DNA from 2 places in the Allobranchiibius huperziae genome. Region 2 is predicted to be linked to the other one. Evidence: predicted binding sites of a transcription regulator. Region 2 holds the regulator's gene; the other holds the start of a gene.

Region 1 (3,408 bases), 500 kb from region 2:
ACCTGCGCGCCGCCGACCCGGGTGATGACGATGGTGGTCGTCCGATCGCCCTGCAGGCGCAGTTGTCGGCGCAGCTGGTCGGCGTCCAAGGAGACCCCGCGCTTCTTGATGGTGAGGGTGCCGGTGTCCCGGTCGCGCAACAACGCGCGAAGCCCCTTGAGGTTGTAGGGCATGGCGTCGGTGATGGCGTAGCGGCGCGCCCAGGGCAGCTGGACGTCGGCGAGCCCGGTGACGTACCCGACGCCCGGTGACAGCTCCCGGCCGTCGGCCGCGTTGACGAGGGCTCCCACGAGACCCGCCCGGATCACGGCGCGGTCCGGCTCGTAGAGGTAGGGGCCGAGGCGGGCGAGCTCCGCGGGCAGCGGCTGGGCGCCCAGTGCGTCGCGTTCGGTCACGAGCGCGGTGACATGCTCGCGCACGACGCAGGCGGTGCGCCCGGGCGTCCGCACGGTGGCGCCGGCCCAGAGCGCGCACTCCAGCACCTCCCCGTCGTACGACGTCCACTGCGCCTCGACCCCGGCCGGCACGGCCGCGTGCGGGAAGGACGGGCTGAGCTTGGCCCCGGCGGCGGGGGTGCGGGTGAGGTAGCCGCGGACGTCGTCCCACGATGGACTGATGTCCTCCAGCCGGAAGAGCCGGCGGGTGCGGCCCTGGGCGTCGGCCACCCCGGGCGTCCGTCGCGCAGGGTCGAGCCAGATGCCACAGCCGCGGGCGTCCTCACCGCTCGGGATCGCGACGTCGTGCGCGGCCGTGTGCTGCACCTGGGCCCGCGGCCAGTGGCGCAGGTTGACGGCGGCGATGGCCGCGGTCGCCTCGTCGGTGTCGACGGCTGTGAGGGCGATCCCGGCCTTCGCGAGCGCGATGGCGTCGGCCCCGATGCCGCAGCCCAGGTCGTAGACGTGGCGTACCCCGGCCTCGACGAACCGGGTCGCGTGGTGGGCGGCGATCCGTGTCCGGGTGGCCTGCTCCAGGCCGTCGCGGGTGAAGAGCATCTCGCGGGCCGCCGCACCGAACTTGGGCACGGCCCGGGCGCGCAGGTCGGACTGGGTGAGCGCCGCGGAGACCAGCTCGGCGTCGAAACCCTCGCCCCTCAACCTGGTGGCCAGGGACATCGCCTCGGACGCGTCGTACGGTGGCAGCGACTGCAGCAGACCCCACCCCTCGCCCGACGCGAGCCGGTGCACCAGGGCGGGATCCATGGCGGACATTCTGACGTACGACGCGCCCGTGACGACCGCTGCCGCGGCCCTTCGTGCGGGTTTGGCACTCGAGTTGCACGAGTGCTAACGCCCGGCATAGATTCAGGGCTGGCACTCCCCCTGGGACAGTGCCAGTGCAGGCACCGAGGCCGACCCCGCGACGGCGTCCTCGATCGGCCTTCACCGGCGAGGGCCCAGGGACCACCAACTCCCTGCCATCGGCAGGCCACCAAGGAAGGTCCCCACCGTGTCGGTCAACATCACGCCGCTCGAAGACCGCGTCGTCGTCAAGTCCGTCGAGGCCGAGCAGACCACCGCCTCCGGCCTGGTCATCCCGGACACCGCCAAGGAGAAGCCCCAAGAGGGCGAGGTCCTGGCCGTCGGCCCGGGTCGCATCGACGACCACGGCAACCGTGTCCCCCTGGACGTCGCCGTCGGCGACAAGGTCATCTACAGCAAGTACGGCGGCACCGAGGTGAAGTACTCCGGCGAGGAGCTGCTCATCCTCTCCGCCCGCGACATCCTCGCGGTCGTCAAGTAATTCCCGTCGTCACGTAGCTGACGACATCTCGTACGTCGCACGCCCCGGCTGTGGGCCCGTCATCAACACTGCCGGGCCCGCCGCCGGGGCGTCGTCGTACCAGCCGCCTGCCTCCCCGCACGCACCCACGAAACACTTAAGGACCACACATGGCTAAGACGCTGGAGTTCAACGACTCCGCCCGCAAGTCCCTCGAGCGCGGTGTCGACGCACTCGCGAACGCCGTCAAGGTGACGCTCGGCCCCAAGGGCCGCAACGTCGTCATCGACAAGAAGTGGGGCGCCCCCACGATCACCAACGACGGGGTGACCATCGCCCGCGAGGTCGAGCTGGACGACCCGTACGAGAACCTCGGCGCGCAGCTCGCCAAGGAGGTCGCCACCAAGACCAACGACGTCGCCGGTGACGGCACCACCACCGCCACGGTGCTCGCCCAGGCCATGGTCAAGGAAGGCCTGCGCAACGTCGCGGCCGGCGCCGCCCCGTCCGCGCTGAAGCGCGGCATCGACAAGGCCGTCGAGGCCATCAACGACCGCCTCCTCGCGACCGCGCGTGAGCTGGAGGGCAAGGACGAGATCGCCCAGGTCGCCACCCTGTCCGCGCAGGACAGCACGGTCGGCTCGCTCATCGCCGAGGCGTTCGACAAGGTCGGCAAGGACGGCGTCATCACGGTCGAGGAGTCCTCCACCGCGATCACCGAGCTGGACTTCACCGAGGGCATGCAGTTCGACAAGGGCTACATCAGCCCGTACTTCGTCTCCGACCCCGAGCGGATGGAGGCCGTCCTGGAGGACGCCTACGTCCTGATCAACCAGGGCAAGATCTCCGCCGTCGCCGACGTCCTTCCGCTGCTGGAGAAGGTCGTGCAGGCCGGCAAGCCGCTGCTGATCATCGCCGAGGACATCGACGGTGAAGCCCTGTCGACCCTGGTGGTCAACAAGATCCGCGGCACGTTCAACGTCGTCGCGGTCAAGGCGCCCGGGTTCGGCGACCGCCGCAAGGCCATGCTGCAGGACATCGCCATCCTCACCGGCGGCCAGGTCGTCGCCGAGGAGATCGGTCTGAAGCTGGACCAGGTCGGCCTCGAGGTACTGGGTCAGGCCCGTCGCACCGTCGTGACCAAGGACAACACCACGGTCATCGAGGGCCAGGGCGACTCCGCGGACGTCGACGGCCGCGTCAAGGAGCTCAAGGCCGAGATCGAGCGCACCGACTCCGACTGGGACCGCGAGAAGCTGCAGGAGCGGCTCGCGAAGCTGGCCGGCGGCGTCTGCGTCATCAAGGTCGGCGCGCACACCGAGGTGGAGCTCAAGGAGAAGAAGCACCGCATCGAGGACGCCATCTCCGCGACCCGGGCAGCCATCGAAGAGGGCATCGTCGCCGGTGGCGGCTCCGCTCTGGTGCACGCCTCGGCCGCGCTGCAGAACCTCGCGCTCGAGGGCGACGAGGCCACCGGTGCCGCACTGATCGGCAAGGCCGTGGTCGAGCCGCTGCGCTGGATCGCCGAGAACGCCGGCCTCGAGGGCTATGTCGCGGTCTCCAAGGTCCGCGACCTGGAGCCGGGCAACGGCCTGAACGCCGCCACCGGCGAGTACGGCGACCTGATCAAGTCCGGTGTCATCGACCCGGTTAAGGTCACCCGGTCGGCGCTGCGCAACGCCGCCTCGA
Region 2 (3,408 bases):
CGGCCCGCAGCTCCCCGGCGGGCAGTTGCAGCGGGTCGCCGGAGGCGAGCACCGCCGGCCCGTCCTCGCCCACGGAGGCCACGACGGCGACCAGCTCCGCGCGGAACCCCACGGCAGGGCGACCAGAGGAGCTCATGGCGACGGCACGGTGACGAAGTCGATGAGTTCCTCGACCCGGCCGAGCAGCTCCGGCTGGAGGTCGGCGTAGGTGCGCACGGTCGCGAGGATCTGCTTCCACCCGCGCGCGACGTCGGCCTGGGATTCGTGCGGCCAGCCGAGCTCGGCGAGGATCCCGTGCTTCCAGGACCGGCCGCGGGGGATCACCGGCCACTGCTGCCAGCCCAGCCGCTCGGGACGCACCGACTGCCACACGTCGATGTACGGGTGGCCGACGACGAGGACGTGCTCTCCGGCGTACGGCGACGCCATCGCCCCCGCGACGATCCGGGCCTCCTTGGTGCCGGGGACCAGATGATCGACGAGCACGCCCATCCGGCGCCGAGCGGTCGGCTTGAAGTCGCGGATCACCGACGTCAGGTCGTCGACGCCCTCGAGCAGATCGACCACGACCCCCTCGATCCGCAGGTCGTCGCCCCAGACCTTCTCCACCAGCTCCGCGTCGTGGCGGCCCTCGACGAAGATGCGCGATCCGGCGGCGACGCGAGCCGTGACGCCGGCCACCGCACGGGAGCCGCTGGCGGTCCTGGTGGTGGCCTTGCGGGCGGCGTCGATCGCGGTGGTGTCCTTCACCGCCACCAGCTCCACGGGTCTGCCGTCCAGCAGGAACCCCGGACCGAGCGGGAACGCCTTGCTGCGTCCGCGCCGGTCCTCCAGGTGCACGACGTGCATCCCGCCGGCCTTCTCCACGCGGGTGATGGCCCCGCACCAGCCGGTCTCGACGTCCTCGACGACGACGCCGACCTCGGCCGGGAGGGATACCGACCGACCGCGGCGGGGCGCGCGCCAGTCACCGGAGAGCACGTCGGCGCCGTAGCGGTCTGGGGTCACGGCACGAGGGTAGGGGCCCCTGGCCGAGGCCGGGAGGGAGGACAGGCGCAGCGCCGTGGAGCACGTAGACTTGGCACTCGACGAAGTGGAGTGCCAGCCGACACCGACTCGGGAGGTGACATGAGCGAAGAACGCCGTCAGCACGTCCTGCGCGCGATCGTGCAGGACTACGTCGCGACGTCCGAACCCGTGGGTTCCAAGGCGCTGCTCGACCGTCACCGCCTCGGGGTGAGCGCCGCCACCGTCCGCAACGACATGGCCGTCCTGGAGGAAGAGGGGCTGATCACCGCCCCGCACACCTCCGCCGGCCGGGTGCCCACCGACGCCGGCTACCGCGCGTTCGTCGACCGACTGAACGAGATCAAGCCGATGTCCCGGGCGGAGCGCGCCGCAGTGCAGACCTTTCTCGCACAGGCCGTCGATCTCGACGACGTGGTGGATCGCACGGTACGACTGATGTCGTCACTGACCAACCAGGTCGCCGTGATGCAGTACCCCTCGCTCAACCCCGCGACGATCCGGCACACCGAGCTGGTCTCCCTCGACGGCGACCGCCTGATGGCCGTGGTGATCCTGTCCAACGGGCGGGTCGAGCAGCGCATCGTGCAGGTGGACGTCGACCTGGTCACCGAGGCCCGTCAGCAGTTGCTGCGGACCCTGCGCGATCGGGTCAACGAGGCCGTCGCCGGCGCGACCTGGTCCGAGGGCATTCGTCTGTTGCCGGCGGTCATCGACCGCATCGCCCCCGAGCACCGCGAGACCGCGGGTCTGGTGATCGCCGTTCTGGCCGACGCCCTGGCCCAGCAGCGGGAGGAGCGGGTCGCGCTGGCGGGCACCGCTCACCTGGCCCGCTCCGTCAGCGACTTCCCGATGACGATCGGCCCCGTGCTCGAAGCGCTGGAAGAACATGTGGTCCTGCTGCGTTTACTCGGACAGATGAGTCAGACGAGCAGCGCGTCCGGCGATTCGGTGGCCGTGCGCATCGGCGCCGAGAACACCGTCGACGGACTGCGCGGCGCTTCGGTGGTCAGTTCCACCTACGGAGCGGATTCGACCGCCGGGCTCGGCGTCCTCGGTCCGACCCGGATGGACTACCCCAGCACGATGGCGGCCGTTCGAGCGGTCGCGCGCTACGTGTCCGAGATTCTCGACCAACGCTGACCGCCGGTTCGCTACCGGTCATGTACTGCTTGAAGACGACCAGCTGACAAGGATTTTCGTGAACGACTACTACTCCGTCCTCGGCGTCTCACGGGACGCCAGCCCGGAAGAGATCAAGCGCGCCTACCGCCGCCTCGCCCGCAAGCTCCACCCGGACGTCAACCCCGGTGACGAGGCGTCCGAGGAGTTCAAGGCCGTCTCCCAGGCGTACGACGTGCTGTCGGACCCCGCGAAGAAGTCGTCGTACGACATGGGTCAGGACCCGTACGGCGGCCAGGGTGCTGCCGGCTTCGGCCAGGGATTCTCCTTCAGCGACATCATGGACGCGTTCTTCGGCGGCACGGCTGCCGGCGGTGGCGGCCCGCGCTCGCGCGCCCAACGCGGCCAGGACGCGCTCATCCCCGTCGACGTGGACCTGCGGACCGCGGTCTTCGGCAGCGAGGAGGACATCACCTTCGACACGGCGGCGGTCTGTCACACGTGTGAGGGAAGCGGCGCCCGCGCCGGCACCGGCAAGCGCACCTGCGACGTGTGCCACGGCGCCGGCCAGGTGCAGCAGGTGCAGCGCTCCTTCCTCGGTCAGGTCATGACGACCCGCCCCTGCGCCGCGTGCCGCGGTTTCGGTGAGGTCATCACCGACCCGTGCTTCGAGTGCTCCGGCGAGGGCCGGGTGCGCGACCGTCGCACCATCACGATCAAGGTGCCCGCGGGCGTCGACACCGGCACCCGCATCCAGCTCACCGGCGAGGGCGAGGTCGGCCCCGGCGGCGGCCCGGCCGGCGACCTCTACATCGAGGTCCGGGTGCGCAAGCACGCGACCTTCCAGCGACAGGGCGATGACCTGCATTGCTCGGTCGAGCTGCCGATGACCGCGGCGGCGCTGGGCACCGAGCTGCCCCTGGAGACCTTCGACGGAGTCCGCGAGGTGGGCATCCGCGTGGGCACCCAGCCCGGCGACGTCATCACGCTGAAGGGGCTCGGCGTCACCCGGTTGCGCTCGGGGGTGCGCGGTGACCTGCTCGTGCACGCCAACGTGCGGACGCCGACCCGCCTGGACACCCAGCAGGAGGAATTGCTGCGGCTGCTGGCCAAGGAGCGTGGCGAGGAGTCGCCCGAGGCCAACTTCCAGCCGGTCGGCCAGGGCCTGCTGGGCAAGCTGCGCGACGCGTTCAAGCAGAAGTGACGCCGTGACCGCGCCGATGTTCTACGCCGAGCCCGGGTCGCTGGCACAGGCGAGCG

The links. The regulator HrcA, encoded in region 2, represses chaperone genes, less so after heat shock. The targets are predictions, from matches to a motif close to TTNGCACTCGNNNNNNNCGAGTGCNAA.
Region 1: a site for HrcA is predicted at 1,261-1,287, ahead of groES (co-chaperone GroES). Genes of this name have one in related genera too.

The regions. Positions count from the first base shown of each region.
Region 1 is NZ_JACCFW010000001.1:771,108-774,515, forward strand. It holds gene HNR15_RS03675 (class I SAM-dependent methyltransferase) at 1-1,199, opposite strand, end outside; gene groES (co-chaperone GroES) at 1,447-1,740, shown strand; gene groL (chaperonin GroEL) at 1,890-3,408, shown strand, end outside.
Region 2 is NZ_JACCFW010000001.1:1,269,351-1,272,758, forward strand. It holds gene HNR15_RS06055 (NUDIX hydrolase) at 1-136, opposite strand, end outside; gene HNR15_RS06060 (DUF3097 family protein) at 133-1,008, opposite strand; gene hrcA (heat-inducible transcriptional repressor HrcA) at 1,129-2,169, shown strand; gene dnaJ (molecular chaperone DnaJ) at 2,228-3,352, shown strand; gene HNR15_RS06075 (16S rRNA (uracil(1498)-N(3))-methyltransferase) at 3,357-3,408, shown strand, end outside.